3 regions of the Variovorax sp. CCNWLW225 genome follow, and region 1 is predicted to be linked to each of the others. Evidence: riboswitches for the same ligand, from Rfam matches in the RefSeq annotation. Region 1 holds a riboswitch; each other region holds the start of a gene.
The links. Region 1 has a riboswitch for glycine ahead of gcvT (glycine cleavage system aminomethyltransferase GcvT). Riboswitches for the same ligand answer to the same signal wherever they lie in the genome.

Region 1 (6,145 bases):
GGTGCGGCGCAGGTCTTCGGGCAGGCGCGGCGCAGTGTTGGCCAGGTCGTCGAAACGCGGCATCGGCGTGCCCGCGGGCACGAACAGGGCCCAGAGCGCTTCGATGTCGGCGCGCGTCGTGGTTTCGTCGAGCGAAATGCCCAGGTGCTGCTGCAGCCGCTGGCGCAGGTTGACGCCGGCCGCGGTGGCGCGCTCGATGATCTTCGGCGTGTCTTCGCCTGTGCGGATGGTCAGCGAATCGAAGGCCGTGCCGTTGACCGGCTCGCGGCCCATTTGCGCCAGGCCCTGCGCAAGGATGGCGGTGAGCGCCGCCACGCGCTGCGCGATGCGGGTAAGTCCGTCGGGCCCGTGGTACACGGCGTACATGCTGGCCACAACGGCCGGCAGCACCTGCGCGGTGCAGATGTTCGAAGTGGCCTTCTCACGGCGAATGTGCTGCTCGCGCGTTTGCAGCGCGAGGCGGTAGGCGGGTTGGCCGTGCGTGTCGACGCTCACGCCGACCAGGCGGCCCGGCAGCGAGCGTTTGAACTCGTCGCGGCAGGCCAGGTAGGCGGCGTGCGGGCCGCCGTTGCACAGCGGCATGCCGAAGCGCTGCGTGGTGCCGCAGACGATGTCGGCGTCCCATTCGCCCGGCGGCGCGAGCAGGGTGAGCGCGAGCAGGTCGGCCGCCACGCAGAAGGCGGCGTCGCACTGGTGCGCATGGCCTGCGAGCGGGCGCAGGTCGTGCACGTGGCCGGTGGTGGCGGGGTACTGCGCGAGCACGCCGAAGAATTCGCAGCTCGCCATCAGGTGCGGCAGCGTCTCGGAAACGGTGCTCACCTTCACCTCGATGCCCAGCGGCGCGGCGCGCGTCTTGATGACCTCGATGGTCTGTGGGTGGCAGTCGCCCGACACCAGGAACACGTTGCTCTTGCTCTTCACGCTGCGCTTGGCGAGCGTCATCGCCTCGGCGGCGGCCGTGGCTTCGTCGAGCATCGATGCGTTGGCAATGGCCATGCCCGTCAGGTCGCACACCATGGTCTGGAAGTTGAGCAGGGCTTCCATGCGGCCCTGCGAGATTTCGGCCTGGTAGGGCGTGTAGGCGGTGTACCAGGCGGGGTTTTCGAGCACGTTGCGCAAGATCACACCCGGTGTGTGCGTGCCGTAGTAGCCCTGGCCGATGAAGCTCTTGAACACCTTGTTCTTCGCAGCGATGGCCCTAAGCTCGGCCAGCGCGTCCGCCTCCGTCACGGGAGCGGGCAGCCGCATCGGCCTGGCGCGGCGAATGGCCGCAGGCACGATGCCGTCGATGAGCTCCGCCCGCGTTTCCGAGCCGATTACCGGCAGCATGCGCGCCTCGTCCGCTGCATCGATGCCGATGTGGCGGGCGAGAAATTCTTCGGCGTTCTCTAGTTGTTGCAGGGAAGGCTGGGCGGGAATCGGCATGGCGGTAAAGGCTCGGGGAATGAGGAAGGGCGGCTGAAGAACCCGGCGGATCAGGATTCGGCGGCGAACTTGTCGTAGCTGGCGGCGTCGAGCATCGCGTCGAGTTGCGACGGCTCGCTGAGCTTGACCTTGAAGAACCAGCCGGCGGCCAGCGGGTCGGTGTTGGCGAGCGAGGGATCGGCGCGCAGGGCTTCGTTCACTTCGGTGATCTCGCCCGACACGGGCATGAACACATCGGCCGCGGCCTTGACCGATTCGACGACACCGGCCACTTCACCCTGCGCAAAGGTCTTGCCCACTTCGGGCAGATCGACAAAGACCACGTCGCCCAGCGCATCCTGCGCGTGCACGGTAATGCCGACAGTGGCTGCGTCGCCTTCGGCCGAGACCCATTCGTGGTCCTTGGTGTACTTGATGCTCATGGTGAAAAACTCCTCGTGGAAAAAATGATCTGGTTCAGGAAGCGCAGAGCCTAGCCGCGGTAATAGCGGGCCGGCACAAAGGGCAGGGTCGAGACTTCCATCGGCACCGGCTTGCCGCGCACGATGGCCTGCACGCGCGTGCCGGGTTCCGAAAACGCGGTGGCCACGTAGCCCATGGCAACCGGGCGGTCGGCCGTCGGGCCGAGCAGGCCGCTGGTCACAATGCCGATGTCCCGGCCTTCGAAAGATTGCAGGAGCGTGCCGTCGCGTACCGGAACGCGTTCCAGCGCCACAAGGCCGACGCGCTTGCGCTTCAGGGTGTCGTGGTCGGTGCGGCCCGCGGCGCCGGCCGTAGCGGCGGCCAGTTGCGCCAGCACCTTGGCCGCACCCGGAAAGCCGCCTTCGCGCGCGCCGCCCGTGCGGCGCACCTTCTGGATCGCCCAGTTGAGCGAGGCCTCGACTGGCGTGGTGGTGGTGTCGATGTCGTTGCCGTACAGGCAGAGCCCGGCTTCGAGCCGTAGCGAATTGCGCGCGCCCAGGCCGATGGGCTTGACCTCGGGCTGCGCCAGCAGCAGGCGGGCGAGGGCGTCGGCATCCTTGCCGGCGACCGAAATCTCGAAGCCGTCTTCGCCCGTGTAGCCGCTGCGCGTGGCAAAGGCCGGAATGCCGCCGATCTTCACCGCGCCGCCGGTCATGAACACAAAGCGCTCGATGCCGGGCGACAAGCGGGCCAGCACCGTGGCGGCCTGCGGGCCTTGCAGCGCGAGCAGTGCATGGTCGGGCATAGGCTGCACGTCGCAGCGTGCGCCGATCTTCTGCTGGATATGCGCGAGGTCGGCCACCTTGCAGGCGCCGTTCACGATCACGAAGATCGAGCCGTGCCCCTCGTTGAAGAACATCAGGTCGTCGAGGATGCCGCCTTCGTCGTTCAGCAGCAGCCCATAGCGCTGCTTGCCGGGGGCGAGGTCGATTACGTCGACCGGCATCAGGGTTTCGAATGCGGCGGCGGCATCGGGCCCCACCAGGCGCAGCTGGCCCATGTGGGAAATGTCGAACAGGCCGGCCGCGTCGCGCGTGTGCTTGTGCTCGGCCATCAGGCCGGCGGGGTACTGCACCGGCATGGAATAGCCGGCAAAAGGCACCATGCGGGCGCCCAGTTCCACATGCAGGTCGTGCAGGGGCGTCTTGAGCAATGGGGCGTCGGATGATGAAGCGGAAGCGGCCACGGGGCACTCCAAAGGGGCAGTCGAATTCCATGGCGCGAGCCATGGGCCACCCCTGCTGTCCGCTTTACCTGAGAGATTCGCCCCACGATCGGGGTTTGCTCCTTCGGTGGGCCGCCGCATCGGCAAGATGCAGGGGCCTCTCTCCAGCAAGGAAACGCCGGCATGCGCCAGCGCCTTGTCAGTCCTTTTGCCTGAGCGTTCGGGAAACCCCTGCGCCTTCGGCGGCCTCGCGTGGCGAGGCTCTCTCCTGACCCTTCGAAGTGTAGTGGATCGCGGAAGGCCTCAGTGCACGGTTTCCGAAGCGGGCGGCAGCAACCTTTCGATACGCTCGCGCAGCGATTCGGCCCGCTCGGCGCCTGCGGCTTTCTCGACTTCATTGAGCATCAGCGCGGCAATCGTCAGCATGGCGTCGCGGTCGCGGGCTTCGCGCAGCGCATCGCGCATCTGCAGCGCAAACTTGGGATCGCGCCGCACGAACATGCGCTCGCAGATGTCGAACAGGAACATGCGCGTGGTGGCCAGGGAACGTTTGCCGTCGAAGTTGTCGGTCGAGGTCTCTACACGGATGGGCTCCGCCGCAGGAGCCGGAATCGGCGTGTGTGTCGGGCCCGCCGTAACTGGTGCGGCGGTTTTCGGCGCTGCGCCCTGCGCGTCGTGCAGGTACCCGCGGTTCATCAGAGCCCGCAGCGTCTGTTCGGCTTCGTCGCGGCTTGCAAACAGCGGGCTGAAGTCGGTCAGCGAACGCCGGCCGTCGGCCATCAGCAGCAATGCGCGCTCGCGCTGGCTCAGCGTGCGCTGCCCGCCTTGGAGTTCGTCGCGTGCCTTGTCGGTCTTGGTGGGAAACATGGCGCCACAGCTTTCGGAATCGAAGGCTGCAGCATCGTTGCGGCTGGTGACATCTTTGTGAAACGTTTGCCTTACAGGGGCATTTGCCGCATAAAAAAAGGCAGCCCGCGAAGGCTGCCCGTTTTCTCTCTGGTTTTTGCGTCGCCTGCTACTTGGCGTACACCAGGTCGCGCAGCGCGAGCGATATCCACGGCACGTAGGTAATCACCATCAGGCAGGCCAGGATCACCAGCACGAAGGGAATGAGGTACTTCACGATCCGGTCGAGCGATATGCGCGCTACCGTGCACGCCGCAAACAGGTTCACGCCGAAGGGCGGGGTGATCATGCCGAGCGCGAGGTTCACCACCATGATGAGCCCGAAATGAACCGGGTCGATGCCGAAGTGCACCGCCACCGGCGCCAGGATGGGCGCGAGCACGATGATGGCCGCACTGGTCTCGATGAACATGCCGATGATGAACAGCGCCGCGTTCACGCCCAAGAGGAACATGGCCGGCGACTTCAGCACTTCCTGCAGCCAATGGCCAATGGCGTCGGGCACGCCCGCGCGCGTGATCAGGAAGGCGAACAGGCCCGCGTTGGCGATGATGAACATGATCACCGCCGACGACAGCACCGACTTCCGCAGGATGAGGTACAGGTCCTTGAGCTTGATCTCCCGGTAGATCACCATGCCGACCACCAGCGCATAGAACACCGCCACCGCCGAAGCCTCGGTGGGGGTAAAGATGCCGCCGTAGATGCCGCCCAGGATGATCACTGGCATCAGCAGTGCCCAGCCGGCCTGCCAGGTCGCCTTGCCGAAGGACATGCGGCCGTCGCCGTCGTTCTTGCCCCAGCCCTTCCACTTGCAATACACCCAGACGAACAGCATCAGCGCCAGGCTGATGAGAATGCCGGGGCCGAAGCCCGCAATGAACAGCTCGCCGATGGACACCTCGGCGCTCACGCCGTACAGAATCATCGGAATGGAAGGCGGAATGATCACGCCCAGCTCGGCGCTGGTGGCCTGAAGCGCCGCCGCGTACGCGGTGGGGTAGCCGTGCTTGATGAGCGCCGGAATCAGGATGGCGCCGATGGCAAAGGTGGTGGCCACCGAAGAGCCCGACACCGCCGCGAAGATCATGCAGGTGAGCACGCAGGTCATCGGCAGGCCGCCCTGCACACCGCCCACAATGCTCTTGGCAAATTCGACCAGCCGGCGCGAGATGCCGCCGGTTTCCATCAGGTTGCCAGCCAGGATGAAGAAGGGAATGGCCGCCAGCGGAAACTTGTTGATCGAATTGAACATCTCCTTTACGGAGATGAGCATGTTCACGTTGGCCACCTGGATACCCAGGATCGATGCGAGCCCGATGGACACCGCCACTGAAACCGACAGTGCAAAACACAGCACCATCGTTGCAACCATCACGGGGGTCATTGCGCGGTCTCCAGTTCGAGCCGCTTGGGATCGAGAAAATTACCAACGATGCCGAACAGGCAAAAAACGGAGCCGACCGGCAGCGCCAGGTACGACCACATCATCGACACGCTTTCGAGCCCGGCCATCGACTGCACGCGGCCGCGCATCGCGTAGTCCCAGCCCCACCACAGAATGACCAGCATCAGCGCCAGCGCTGCGATGCTGACCACGAAATCGAGCACACGCTTGATGCGCGGCGGACTCCAGCGGTAGAGCACATCCACGCTCACCATCGCACCCTGGCGAAAGGCCATTGGAATGCCGAGGAACACCATCCAGATCAGGCTCATGCGGATCAGGATCTCGCTCCATTCGGCGGGTTGCTCGAGCACGAAGCGCGTGACGATCTGGAACACGCCCAACCCCGAGGCGATGACCAGCATCACGCAGGCGGCAATCATCGAGAAGCCGGTGGTCCACCGCTCGATGCCGAGAAATTTTTCTTTCATCTGCAGTCGTGATGTTGAAAACAAAAAAGCCCGCCAGATGGAACTGAGCGGGCGCCCGATGCTATCTAAAAGATAGCATCATGAAAATCACTTGAAGTCGCGGATCTTGTCGAGGTTGGCCTTGCCGAAGTCCTTTTCGAACTGGGCATTCACCGGCGCCAGCGCGGCGACGAACTTGGTCTTGTCGACGTTGTCGATCACGGTCATGCCCTTGGCGCGCAGGTCGGCCACGCCCTTGGCATCGTCTTCGTCCACGCGCGCGCGGTTGGCCTTGGTGCCTTCTTTCGCGGCCTCGAGGAAGGCCTGCTT
Region 2 (6,145 bases), on a different contig from region 1:
TTGTGCGGGAACTGGTTGAACTGCGCCCTGCCCTCGGCCATGATGTTTCCCCAGGTGGCCATGTCGGCCGGCAGCCCGACGCCGAGGAACGACAGGATGGCTTCGACAAGAATCGCCGAGGCGCACACATAGGTCGCCTGGATGATGAGCGGCGCAACGGCGTTCGGCAGGATGTGACGCACAAGGATCTTCCACGTCGGCGTGTCCAGCGCAATGGCTGCTTCCACATAGGGTTCTTCACGCACGGTGAGCACCACCGAGCGCACGAGGCGCGCCACGCGCGGAATCTCGGGCACCGCAATGGCCACCACCACTGTCAGCAGCTTGCCGCCGAACAGCGCCACCAGGCTGATCGCAAACAGAATGCCGGGGATGGCCATGACGCCGTCCATCAGCCGCATGATCGCGCTGTCGAGCCGCCGGAAGTAGCCGCCCAGCAAACCGACGAGCATGCCGAACACCACCGCCAGAACGGCGACCGACACGCCCACGGTAAGCGACACGCGAGCACCGTAGAGCGTGCGGCTCCATATGTCGCGACCCAGGCTGTCGGTGCCCATGACGAACAGGTGCTCGAAGGTGTCGCCCGCCAGGCTGTTGAACTCGCCGCGCGTGCCGGGCAAGAGGTTGCCGCTGCCGGGGTCGATGGCGGTCGGGTCGATGGTGCCGAGCCATGGCGCGGCAAGCGAGATGAGCACCAGCAGCATCAGCACGCCGCCGCCGGCGCGCACCGACCAGTCGGCCAGGATGCGCTTGAGCAGCGACCGGCGCCTGGGCGGCGGCAATGGTTCGACGATGGCTTCGCCAGCAGGCATGGGAGTGGCAAGTGAATCGGTCATGTGTTTGCTTCTTCTTGCGCCTCAATAGCGAATGCGCGGATCGAACACCAGGTAGCTCAGGTCGATCAGCAGGTTGACCAGCACATAGACGACTGAAAAGAACAGCGTGATGCCCTGTATCAGCGGAAAGTCGCGCGACAGCACCGCATCCACCGTGAGCTGGCCGAGGCCCGGAATGGCGAACACGGTTTCGGTAACCACCACGCCGCCGATCAGAAGTGCAATGCCGATGCCGATCACCGTGACGATGGGGATTGCCGCGTTGGCGAGCGCATGCCGCATGAGCACCCGCTTTTCCGAGATGCCTTTGGCGCGCGCGGTGCGGATGTAGTCCTCGGTCATGGCCTCGGCCACGGCCGCACGCGTGACGCGCGCAATCAGCGCTACATAGATGATCGACAGCGTGATCGACGGCAGGATGAGGTGCTTGATCCAGGGCAGCGGCCCCTGGCTCAGCCGCTGGTAGCCCTGCACCGGCAGCCACTGCAGGTGCAGCGCAAAGATCCAGATGAGCACATAGCCGATCACGAACGCCGGTATGGAAAAGCCCATGACCGAAAAGCCCATCAGCATGCGGTCCAGCCAGCCGCCGTGCCGCCAGGCCGCAACAACCCCGAGCGGCACCGCGACGAGGATGGTGACCACCAGCGTCACCGCCGCGAGAGACACCGTCGGCTCGATGCGCTGGCCGATGAGCTCCACCACCGTTTTCTTCATGAAGTAGGACTCGCCCAGGTTGCCTTGCAGCAAGCGGCCGCTCCAGCGCACGAACTGCACGGGGAGCGATTCGTTCAACCCCAGTTGCTCGCGCACCTTGGCGATGTTCTCGCTGGTGCCGCTGTCGCCCACAATGGCGGCAGCCGGATCGCCGGGCGCCAGCCGGAGCATGAGAAACACGATCAGCGCAACGATGACGAGCACCGGCACGGTCGACAGGATTCGGCGCGCAAGGAAGATCAGCATGGGGTTTCCAGAAAAGAGCGCCCGTCAGTTCTTCTTGATGTTCCAGAACACGGCAACGGGCGAGCGCACCACGCCGCTCACCGCAGCCTTGCGGTAGGCGGTGAGCGGCTTGTATTCGCCGATGGGCGCGTAGATGCCGGTGTCGTACACGCGCTGCTGGATGGCCGTGGCCAGCTCCTTGCGCCGGGATTCGTCGGCCGTCGCGAGGAAGTCGGATTTCAGCTGCTCCAGCTTCTCGTCGGTGGCCCACCCGAACCAGCCCTTCTCGCCGTTGCCCGTGAGCGGCGCATAGAACATCGGGTTCATGTTGTCGGCAATGCCCCAGCCGGTGATGAAGAGATTCCAGCCGCCCTTGTCGACCGGGTCTTTCTTGGCGCGGCGCGTCACCAGCGTGGGCCAGTCCATCGACTGCATGTCGACATTGAAGCCGGCCTGCTTCAGCAGCTGCGCCATCACGGGCGGAAACTTGTTGAGCAGTGCAAAGTCGGCCGGGTACATCAGCACCACGGGCTTGCCGTCGTAGCCGGCATCCTTCAGCAGGGCCTTGGCTTTCTCGAACTGCGGCTTGCCGGTGAAGTAGCCGGTCTTGTCGCTGGCGAAGATCGTGCCGCACGGGTACACCGATGCGCAGCTGTTGTAGAGCTCCTTATGCACCATCTGGGCGCGCATGAGCGCCTCCTGGTTGATGGCCATGATGGCGGCCTGCGCGATCTTCGGGTTGTCGAAGGGCGGAATGACGTGGTTCAGGTGCAGCGCGAACGAGCCCTTCGGAATCGGGTTGTCGACCGTGATGGACGTGTTGCCCTTCAGCGCCGTGTACTGCTCGGGCGGCAGCCACTCGATCATGTCGACCTCGCCGTTGGCAAGCGCGTTGGCCTGCGTTTGCGCATCTTTCAGGATGACCCATTCCATGCGGTCCACGTACACGTTCTTGCCGCCCGCCGTGCCCGAGGGCGCTTCGGCGCGGGGCACGTATTTAGTGTTCTTCAGGTACACGATCTTCTCGCCGGGGCGGTACTCGTCCTTCTTGAAGATGTAGGGCCCGGAGCCCGTGGCATCGTCGATCTGCTTGTCGGGCGGCGTGGCGGCCACACGTGCCGGCATGATGAAAGGCGGGTTCGACGAGGGCTTGCTCAGCGCGTCCAGCACCATGCCGAAGGTGTCCTTGAAAACCAGCTTGAACGAGTTGGCGTCGACGGCCTCGGCCTTGTCGAGCGCCGCATACATCTTCTGCCCCAGCCCGTCGCGCTGGCCCCATCGCTTGAGCGACGCCAGCACGTCTTCCGAGGTCACCGGCTTGCCGTCATGAAATTCCAGGCCCTTGCGCAGCGTGAACGTCCAGGTCTTGCCGTCGGCGCTGGTGGTGTACTTGTCGACCATCTGCGGCTTGACCTTGCCCTGCTCGTCCACACCGAACAGCGTGTCGTACACGGCATAGCCATGGTTGCGCGTAATGAACGCGGTGGTCCAGATCGGATCGAGAATCTTCAGATCGGACTGGGGCACCACCCGCAGCACCTTGCCCGCCTCTTGTGCGAACGCGCTTGCAACGCCAATAGCGAGCATGGCGCCCACGACAACGGCTTTCAGGTTTCGTTTCGACAGCATCTTCGGTTCTCCGGTTGAAAAAATCGTGAGGAAAGTCAGCGAAAAACGGGGGGGCGATTCGGGCAGGCGCCTGCGTGCGTGCGCAGGCCTCGGCACACCCGATGAAGAAGGGAACGATGCGCGGTGCGCTCTGGCAAAGGTCATGAAGAAGAAGGCTCCGGAAGCGCGCAAGGCCACCCCGCGCACTGCGCGAGATGCCCCTGCTGTCCTTTGGCCTGAGAGATTCACCATGCACGCTCATCGCGCATGGCTTGCCCCTTCGGCGGCCGCCCTCGGAGTCCTTTTGTTCAGGACGCCGGGCAGCGCTCTCCAGCGTTAGTCATTCATCCAGTCTGGGGACCTGAGCGTTACGGGCTGTCGCCTTCGGTAATGCACTAACTCGAAGCACCGAGCCGGCATTTCTCCTGGATGGTTTCTTCTAAGCAGAATGCGTGCCACTCGGGCGCGTGCGCACAGGGGCGCACGCGGATGGAAACGCGCACCGAAGCTACTGCGGTCCGCCGCAGAAGCTCACCCTTTCGGTGGTCTTGGCGGTGAAGTGAAGACGCGTGGTGGTGGTGCCGCTGGCGGGTGTGTTCGCGGGCCACTCGCTCTGCAGCCACGTGTATTGCCAGCTGTAGGGTCCGCCCGGCTTGCCGGGTTCTTCGTAGGCAATGCGAAGGCTGCCGTTGCTCTCGTCGTGGCAATGCTTCGAACTCTTGTATTCCTTTTCGCTGAAGCAGGCGCGGATCATCTTCGAGCAAGAAAAAGGAATGCCCTCGTGCACGGCCCGGGTGTCGTCCAGCGGCACGAAGTCGGCCTTGCTGAACGAGGCGCCGCCGCCCGAATACATCTCGGACACGGTCTGCAGCACGGCCATGGCCCATTGCCCTTCGGCCAGCGGATAGAGTGCCGGTGCAAGCGAAAGGCGCGTGTCGGACATGCCGGCTGCGGCGTCTTTCTTCATGCCGGCCACATAGGCGCTGAAGTCGTGCAGGCGCTCGAGCTGCCAGGTCTTCGCGTCCTTGTCGCGCCTGATGCGCGCCATGGCCAGCGGCTCGGCCGAGAGCACTGCAAAGCTGTTTGCCGCGGCGCCGCGCAGCCGGTACAAGCCCAGCGCATGCGGGTCGCAAGGCTGCGGCAGCAATGCGCACAGGCGGGCGCGCCAGTCCGGATCGACCGACTGCGGCTTCTTGACCGCATCGAGCACCTGCGCCGAGGGAGCGGCGAACACATGGCCGGCCGATGCGGCAAGCACCATGGCGGCAGTGCAAAAAGCAGGCGGCTTGTTCATGCCGGAATGGTAGCCAGAGGATTCGAAAGATGCTGCTACCAAATGCGCCGACCTGCCAATGTTGTAGCCTTCGCCCGTGGCCGCCCGGCCTCGACAACGGAGCGACGAATGGCTGACAAGATCCTGGTGTTCTACGGTTCCTACAGGTCGGACCGCATGGGCATTCGCCTGGCCGACTACCTGGTGGCGGGCCTCGGCGCGCGAGGTGCCGAGGCCGAACTGATCGACGCGCAGGCGGTGGGCCTGCCCATGCTCGACCGCATGTACAAGGAGTACCCCAAGGGCACCGCGCCCGCCCCCATGGAAGCGCTGGCGCAGAAGATCCGCGGCGCGGACGCCTTCGTCTTCGTGACGGGCGAATACAACTGGGGCCCGCAGCCCGGCCTGAAGAACCTCACCGACCACTTCCTAGAAGAATGGTTCTGGCGGCCTGCTGCCGTTGCCAGCTATTCGGCCGGCCGGTTTTCAGGCGTGCGCTCGGGCACCGTGTGGCATTCGATCCTGTCGGAGATGGGCATGGTCGTCGTCTCGAGCACGCTCGCCGTCGGGCCGATCTCGCAAACGCTCGACGCGGACGGCAAGCCCACGGGCAGTGCGGGCGAATCTCTCCAGCGCTCATTCGGCCGCTTTGCCGACGACCTCGCGTGGTGGACCGACGCCGCGCGCGAGCAGCGGGCGCGCAAGGCGCCGCCTTACTGAGAAGCCGGGTCTGGCAAGCCGGGTCGCGCCGCTCAGCCCTTGCCCAGCGAAGGGCGGCCGAACAGGCTCGACGCGTTGCTGATCGGCCCGAGCTCGGCCGTTGCGGCCAGCAGCGCGGGCGCCAGCTCATGCATGCGCTCGCTGCCAAGGCGCGTGCGCGGCCCGGCAATGCTGATGACGCCGATCACTTCGTTGCGGCGGAAAACCGGCGCCGCCATGGCGGCCATGCCGGGCGCGAAGACCTCGTCGATCATCGCGTAGCCGCGCACCCGCGCCGCATGCAGAAAGCCCAGCAGCGCGCGGATGGTGGTCGGCGCCTTCGGACCGTATTCCGCCGGCGTGCCGAAGCCTTGGCGCGAGACCAGCTCCAGTGCGCGCTCGTCGCTCAGCGTCATCAGCCACGCGTGGCCGGAAGACGTGCACGAGAGGCGCGCATCCATGCCCATGTCGGGGTCGTAGCGCAGCCCCGCTTGGCGCGTGCCCTGCGACTTGGCGACCCACGTGAGGCGGTCTTCATCCACGATCGAAAGGCGCACCAGTTCGCCCGATGCTTGCGCCAGCCGCTCCAGCAGCGGCTCGGCGATGTTCACGATGCCGGCGCCGCTCAGGAAGCCCAACCCCAGCGACACCACCTTGGTCGTCAGCACGTAGTCGCCCTGCTTGCGCGTCTGGCGAACGTAGCCGCAGCGCTGCAGGTCGGCCAGCAAGCGGTGGCAGGCGCCAAGCGGAATGTCGAGCTCGGAGGCGAGCAGCGTGAGCGGCA
Region 3 (6,145 bases), on a different contig from region 1:
CCCAGCCGACCTGTCCGCCCTTGCCCAGCAGCAGCAGCTTCATGCGGTGGCCTTGGCCGCGGGTGCGGCGTCGTATTGCTTCTCGACCCATGCGCGGTACGCGCCGCTTTGCACGTTGCGCACCCATTCGGCGTTCGCGAGGTACCACTCGACGGTCTTGCGGATGCCGGTGTCGAAGGTTTCGGCGGGCTTCCAGCCCAGCTCACGCTCCAGCTTGCGTGCATCGATCGCGTAGCGCCGGTCGTGGCCGGGGCGATCGGTAACGTAGCTGATCTGTTCCTTGTACGGTTTGCCATCGGCGCGCGGGCGCAGTTCGTCGAGCAGCGCGCACACGGTGTTCACGATCTCGATGTTGGGCTTCTCGTTCCAGCCACCGACGTTGTACGTCTCGCCGAGCTTGCCGGCCTCGAGCACGCGGCGAATGGCGCTGCAGTGGTCCTTCACATAGAGCCAGTCGCGCACCTGCATGCCGTCGCCGTACACCGGCAAGGGCTTGCCAGCCAGGGCGTTGACGATCATCAGGGGGATGAGCTTCTCGGGGAAGTGGAACGGCCCGTAGTTGTTGGAGCAGTTGGTGGTGACCACCGGCAGGCCGTAGGTGTGGTGCCAGGCGCGCACGAGATGGTCGCTGGCGGCCTTGCTGGCTGAGTAGGGGCTGTTGGGCTCGTACTTGTTCTCTTCGGTAAAGGCGGGATCGGTCTTGGAAAGTGAGCCGTAGACCTCGTCAGTCGACACGTGAAGGAAGCGGAAGGCAGACTTTTGCTCAGCCGGCAGTGCGCTCCAGTAGCCGCGCACCGACTCGAGCAGGCGAAAGGTGCCGAGCACGTTGGTTTGCACGAAGTCTTCGGGGCCATGGATAGAGCGATCCACGTGCGATTCCGCGGCAAAATTCACGATAGCGCGTGGCTTGTGCTCAGCCAACAGGCGATCGACCAAAGCGCTGTCGCCGATGTCGCCCTGCACGAAGATGTGGTTCGGGTTGCCGTTGAGCGAGCCGAGCGTCTCGAGGTTGCCCGCATAGGTCAGCTTGTCGAGATTCACGATGGACTCGTCGCTCTGCGCCAGCCAGTCGAGTACGAAGTTGGCGCCAATGAAGCCCGCGCCGCCGGTTACCAGGATCATGAGTCTCCCCGAAGTTTCGAATCAATGACAATTATCCCATTGGTCGAATTGTCAAAAATCCATGGTCGGCTCTTCGCGGTCCCAACCTACAATGGCGTTAATGCAGGAGAGCGAGTAGTTCTTTTTACTACTCCACCGAAGGCGCAAACTCCCATAAACGCTCAGGTTGGCCGAACGGAACTGTTGGAATTCTTTCAAACAGTTTCGGGGCATGTACTGCATCAACTGACACGCCGTCTGGAGAGCCATCACCTCGCGTGATGCACCGAAGGAGCAAACCCGCTGCGGGCGCAATGGGTGAATCTCTCAGGTACCGAGGACAGGGGGAGCGGCAACTTGGACGGCGGTCGTCCGGTTGCTTGCTATTTATTCAATAGCAAACCCCGCCCGCGGTTCAAGCGCTTCAACCTCAAAGGTATTTGAAATGCGCGTGATCGTTCTAGGCGCCGGCTTGCTCGGTGTTACCTCGGCTTACTATCTCCAGCAACTCGGCCATGAAGTGACCGTCATCGACCGGCAGGCCACCCCCGCCGCCGAGACCAGTTTTGCCAACGGCGGGCAAATCTCCGTCAGCCATGCCGAACCCTGGGCCAATCCGAGCGCACCGCTCAAGGTGCTGCAATGGCTGGGCAAGGAAGACGCACCGCTGCTCTTTCGCATTCGCGCGGACATGCGCCAATGGCTCTGGGGCTTGCAATTCCTGCGCGAATGCACCCCTGCCCGTACGAAGCACAACATCGAGCAGATCGTGCGCCTGGGCACCTACAGCCGCGAAGTGCTGCAGCAGTTGCGGCGCGACACGGGCATCGCCTACGACCAGCGCACCCAAGGCATCCTGCACTTCTATACGACGCAGAAAGAGTTCGACAGCGCCCTTGCGCCCGCCGAACAGATGCGCGCGCTCGGATGTGAACGGCAAGTCATCTCCGCGGACGAGGCAGTGAAGATCGAGCCCGCCCTTGCGCACATCCGTCCGCAATTGGCCGGTGCCACCTACACGGCAGAAGACGAGTCCGGCGATGCAAACCTCTTCGCCCGCGAAATGGCACGCCTCGCGGCAGCGGCGGGCGTGAAGTTCCTCATGAGCCACACGGTGACTGCGCTGCGCGAAGCGGGCGGCAGCATCGACCACGTGGAAGCTACCGACAACGAAGGTCGCTTCCAACGCATTCGCGGCGACGCCTTCGTGCTTGCAATGGGCTCATTGAGTCCGCTGTATGCCGCGCCGCTGGGCATTCGCCTGCCGATCTATCCAGCCAAAGGCTATTCGGTCACGCTGCCAGTCAAAGACGCGACGAAGGCGCACCAGGTTTCGCTGACCGACGACGAGTTCAAGCTCGTGTTTTCGCGGTACACGTCGGCCTCCGGCGACCGCCTGCGTATTGCCGGCACGGCCGAGCTCAATGGCTATGACCGCGACTTGAACCGCGTGCGCTGCGAAGCGATCGTGCGGCGCGTTGAACAGCTCTTCCCCGGCGCTGGCGACACCACACAGGCGCAGTTCTGGACAGGCCTGCGCCCCGCGACGCCGAGCAATGTGCCGTTGATTGGCAAGACGAAGCTGCCCAACCTGTACCTGAACACCGGGCACGGCACGCTTGGGTGGACGCATGCGTGCGGGTCGGGCAGGTCGGTGGCGCGGATTGTGAGCGGGCTTGCGCCTGAGGTCGATTTTGCGTTTGCCGGCATGCCTACGCCAGCAGCGCGCCTGCTCCAGCCGGCCTGATCTGGCCGTGGCGGTGGTTAATCGTTGCCGGTAAACACCGTCAACACCCCCGTATACCCATACAAGTGGTGCCGGGCAATCTCCCCCGCCGCAAAGAATCCGACCAGCGGCACGTCGCCGAGCGCGTGCCGCACGATCTGCAGCTCGGCGCCCGGTGCGCCGAAGTGCGGCCCGCCGCGTCCCGAGCAGCTCACGTACACGGCACCCGCAATGCGGCGCGCCGGGTGCGGCGCTGCTTCGGCCTCCCCGGCCGCCACGGCGCGCGCGGTGGCCAGGGTCTGTTCTTCGGGCTCCAGTTCTTCGCGGATTTCCGCGCAGATGCGCATCAGGTCGGCGCGTGCGGCCTGTGCATTGCGCCGGCAGAAGGTCAGGCGCATGCCGGCCTCGGCCACATCGGCAATGGCGATGCCGCGCCGCGTCGGATCCAGGCCGATGATGTGGCGCACCAGCACGTCGGCGCCCAGGTCGCCGGTGCGGCGGATGCCGTCGCTGCCCGCATCGGCCAGGCCCACCAGGGTGGCGCGCACGGCGTCGATGGCTTCCTGCGGGCGTTCGAGCGAGACCTGCAGGTCGGCCAGCAGCACGTCGAGTGCGGGCTCGCCATCGAGCTTGAGCAGCAGGTTGCCGTCGGCCTCGGTGATCTCGCGCTCACGCCCCCCGCCGGAGCGCAGCGGCTGGCAGCCTTGCGTGACGCGCGACACCAGCCGCACGCCCTCGCCGAACACCACGCCCGACAAGCCACCCGAGAACACGCCGCCCGCAGCGCCGTGGCCGCGGATGTTTCCGTTGCCGCCGACCGCAAACTGCAAGGCGCCCGCACGGCCTGACGAGAGGCCGCCGAACAGGTAGCCGGTGTCGGTGCGGCCCGCCATCTCGCCGATCAATTCGGTGAGATCGGGGGTGGCCGGGTCCGCATGCACCAGCGCCGTATGCGCCTCGAAACCGCTCATCTCCGAGTTGCCCAGTGGAGCCACGCCGGAGAACACACGATATTGGTCGCTCGGCAGCGCGCAGAGCATCAGGCTCAGGCCGGGCTCGTCGAAGTATTCGGCATTGTTGGCCGACACGCCGATGCCGACGGTGCCGGACCAGTCGGTCACCTCCGGAAGCTCGGCGCTCAGGTGGTCGAGGATGTCTTGCGCATCGGACGCGTAGTGGTCGGTGATGTAGAGCAGCCCGAGCGTCGGCGCCGACGCGTAGTCGGGCAGCGCCATCTGGGCGCGCAACTGGGCCAGCACAAGGCCGGCCGCCATGCGCCATTGCGGATGGGTGGCGTGACCGGAGGGAAACAACTTCATGATGCGTGCCAACCCGTTCTCTTCAAGATGTGTGTATGTATGACGTCAGCGCCGTCCGGTCGTTCGCTTTCGCGCGGCGGTCGGCGCCTTCTTTTTGGCGGCGGTTGCTGTCGCCTTCCTTGCGGCCGGCTTTGAAGCGGCGGGAGCGGCGGCCGGTGCCGGCACCTTGATCTGGGCCGCGTCGTGCAGGGCCGATGTGGCGATCTGCTGGAACTGCTCGGTCAGCGAACCCCACCATTGCATCGGATCGATCACGCCACCGTCGCCGCCCGATGCGGAAGCAGCCGAGGCCGGCTTGCTGCGGGCTTTTTTGGCGGGTGCCGGCGTTTCCTCCTCCGCCTCGACTTGTGGCTCAGGCTCCGCCGGCGGGGCAGCAACCGGCGCTGCCGGGGCCGCCTGCTTGGTGAACGCGCTCGCGATATCTTCCATCCGCACGTTCATGCCGCGCAAGGTCGAAAGTGTCATCTTTTGCACCTCGAGCGCCTGGATGGTGGCCTTGAGCGCATGGCCGTTCTGCTCGAGCCAATATTGCACGGTCTTGAGCTCCTGGATGCGCTTGTCGACCTCTTCCACGCTGAGCGTGGGCGCCACCCAGCTCGCAAGGCTCGGCAAACCGGGCCCGGCGCTCGTGGCAGCGCCCGATCCGGCGGCGGCACCGCCTGCGAGATTCTTCAGAAAGTCGAATCCGGGGACAAATTGACTGAAGTCAAAAGGCTGGCTGGCGTTGCTCATGCAGGGGTCTCCGGGTTGGGTTTTCTTGTGATGCCAGCTTACTCCAACGCACTGGCGATTTGGGCCCGCGGCCCTCGCGTTTACCTGCCCGGAGCTGTCACAGCTCCGCGCGAACCTTGCTGAACACTTTCCAGAATGCGGCGTCCTGCGAGGTCGCGAAGTTGATGCGCATCATCGTGCTCGGCGGCCTGCGTGCATGGAAGAGCGAACCCGGCGCAAGCAGGTAGCCCTGGTCGAGCATGCGCTGCGTGAGCGCGTCGGTGTCCACGCCCGTATCCACCCAACCGAACAGGCCCGCCGGCTCCGAGGCGAAGGTGCAGCCGTGCGCCATGGCCAGCTTCACCGCACGGCTGCGCGCACCGTCGAGCCGGATGCGTATGCGATCGGCATGCCGGCGCAGTTGCCCCTGGTCGATGCACCACGACAGCGCCCGCTCGAACAGCGTGGGCGTGGTCAGCGTGGCCAGCAGCTTGGTTTCGAGCAGCCGCTCCTTCAACTCGGGCGATGCGGCCAGAAAGCCGATGCGCCAGTTGGGCGCGAGGATCTTTGCGAACCCGCTCACGTAGATGGTGCGCTGCAGCCCGTCGAGCGCGCTGAGCCGCGTGGCGTGCTCGGGCGCGAGATGGCTGTAGGTGTCGTCCTCGACGATGTGAAAGTCATGCTCGTTGGCCAGCTTCAGCACGCGGTGCGCGCTGCCCGGGGTCAGGCTGTACCCGGTCGGGTTGTGCAGCACGCTCACGCTCACGAAGAGCTTGGGGCTGTGCAGCGCGCAGTACTGCGCCATCACTTCCAGGTCGGGCCCGTCGGCACGGCGCGGAACCGGCAAGATGCGCATGCCCAGCGCCTCGAGCCGCGCGAATTCGAGCGCCCACCCGGGCTCCTCCACCATGACCGGATCGCCCGCTCGCAGCAGCGTGCGGCTCACGATGTCCAGCGCGTGCGTGGCGCCCACGGTCGTCACGATCTGGTCGGGCGCGGCCGGCACGTTGATGCCCACGAGCTTGTTCGACAGGCTGCGGCGCAGCGCGGCATCGCCCGAAGGTTCGCCGTACTGCAGCGACAGCTCCTGCAGCGCGGCTGTATTGGTCATGCGGCGCACCGCGGTCGGCATGAAGGTCGACGACATCCAGTCCGGCGGAAACACGCCCATGCCCGGCTGCGGCTTGTCGCTTGGCCTGTGGAACATGCTGCGGATGAGCGAACTCGCGTCAGCCGGTACACGCGACGCCATCATCTGCGCGACCATGGGCGCCGCATTGGCCGGGCG

Region 2: linked by a shared signal. The riboswitch ahead of V9L20_RS04245 (ABC transporter substrate-binding protein) and the one ahead of gcvT (glycine cleavage system aminomethyltransferase GcvT) in region 1 are both predicted to bind glycine.
Region 3: linked by a shared signal. The riboswitch ahead of V9L20_RS20370 (D-amino acid dehydrogenase) and the one ahead of gcvT (glycine cleavage system aminomethyltransferase GcvT) in region 1 are both predicted to bind glycine.

The regions. Positions count from the first base shown of each region.
Region 1 is NZ_JBBCBV010000003.1:243,843-249,987, forward strand. Features, by position in the region: gene gcvP (aminomethyl-transferring glycine dehydrogenase) at 1-1,425, opposite strand, end outside; gene gcvH (glycine cleavage system protein GcvH) at 1,476-1,847, opposite strand; gene gcvT (glycine cleavage system aminomethyltransferase GcvT) at 1,898-3,073, opposite strand; glycine riboswitch at 3,119-3,230, opposite strand; glycine riboswitch at 3,243-3,333, opposite strand; gene V9L20_RS08870 (hypothetical protein) at 3,356-3,919, opposite strand; gene V9L20_RS08875 (TRAP transporter large permease) at 4,068-5,345, opposite strand; gene V9L20_RS08880 (TRAP transporter small permease) at 5,342-5,836, opposite strand; gene V9L20_RS08885 (TRAP transporter substrate-binding protein) at 5,924-6,145, opposite strand, start outside.
Region 2 is NZ_JBBCBV010000001.1:873,852-879,996, forward strand. Features, by position in the region: gene V9L20_RS04235 (ABC transporter permease) at 1-839, opposite strand, end outside; gene V9L20_RS04240 (ABC transporter permease) at 861-1,802, opposite strand; gene V9L20_RS04245 (ABC transporter substrate-binding protein) at 1,827-3,410, opposite strand; glycine riboswitch at 3,604-3,733, opposite strand; gene V9L20_RS04250 (hypothetical protein) at 3,898-4,683, opposite strand; gene V9L20_RS04255 (NADPH-dependent FMN reductase) at 4,792-5,382, shown strand; gene V9L20_RS04260 (IclR family transcriptional regulator) at 5,415-6,145, opposite strand, start outside.
Region 3 is NZ_JBBCBV010000014.1:47,646-53,790, forward strand. Features, by position in the region: gene rfbD (dTDP-4-dehydrorhamnose reductase) at 1-43, opposite strand, end outside; gene rfbB (dTDP-glucose 4,6-dehydratase) at 40-1,122, opposite strand; glycine riboswitch at 1,216-1,315, shown strand; glycine riboswitch at 1,350-1,455, shown strand; gene V9L20_RS20370 (D-amino acid dehydrogenase) at 1,547-2,848, shown strand; gene V9L20_RS20375 (FIST signal transduction protein) at 2,866-4,146, opposite strand; gene V9L20_RS20380 (PhaM family polyhydroxyalkanoate granule multifunctional regulatory protein) at 4,192-4,878, opposite strand; gene V9L20_RS20385 (aminotransferase-like domain-containing protein) at 4,976-6,145, opposite strand, start outside.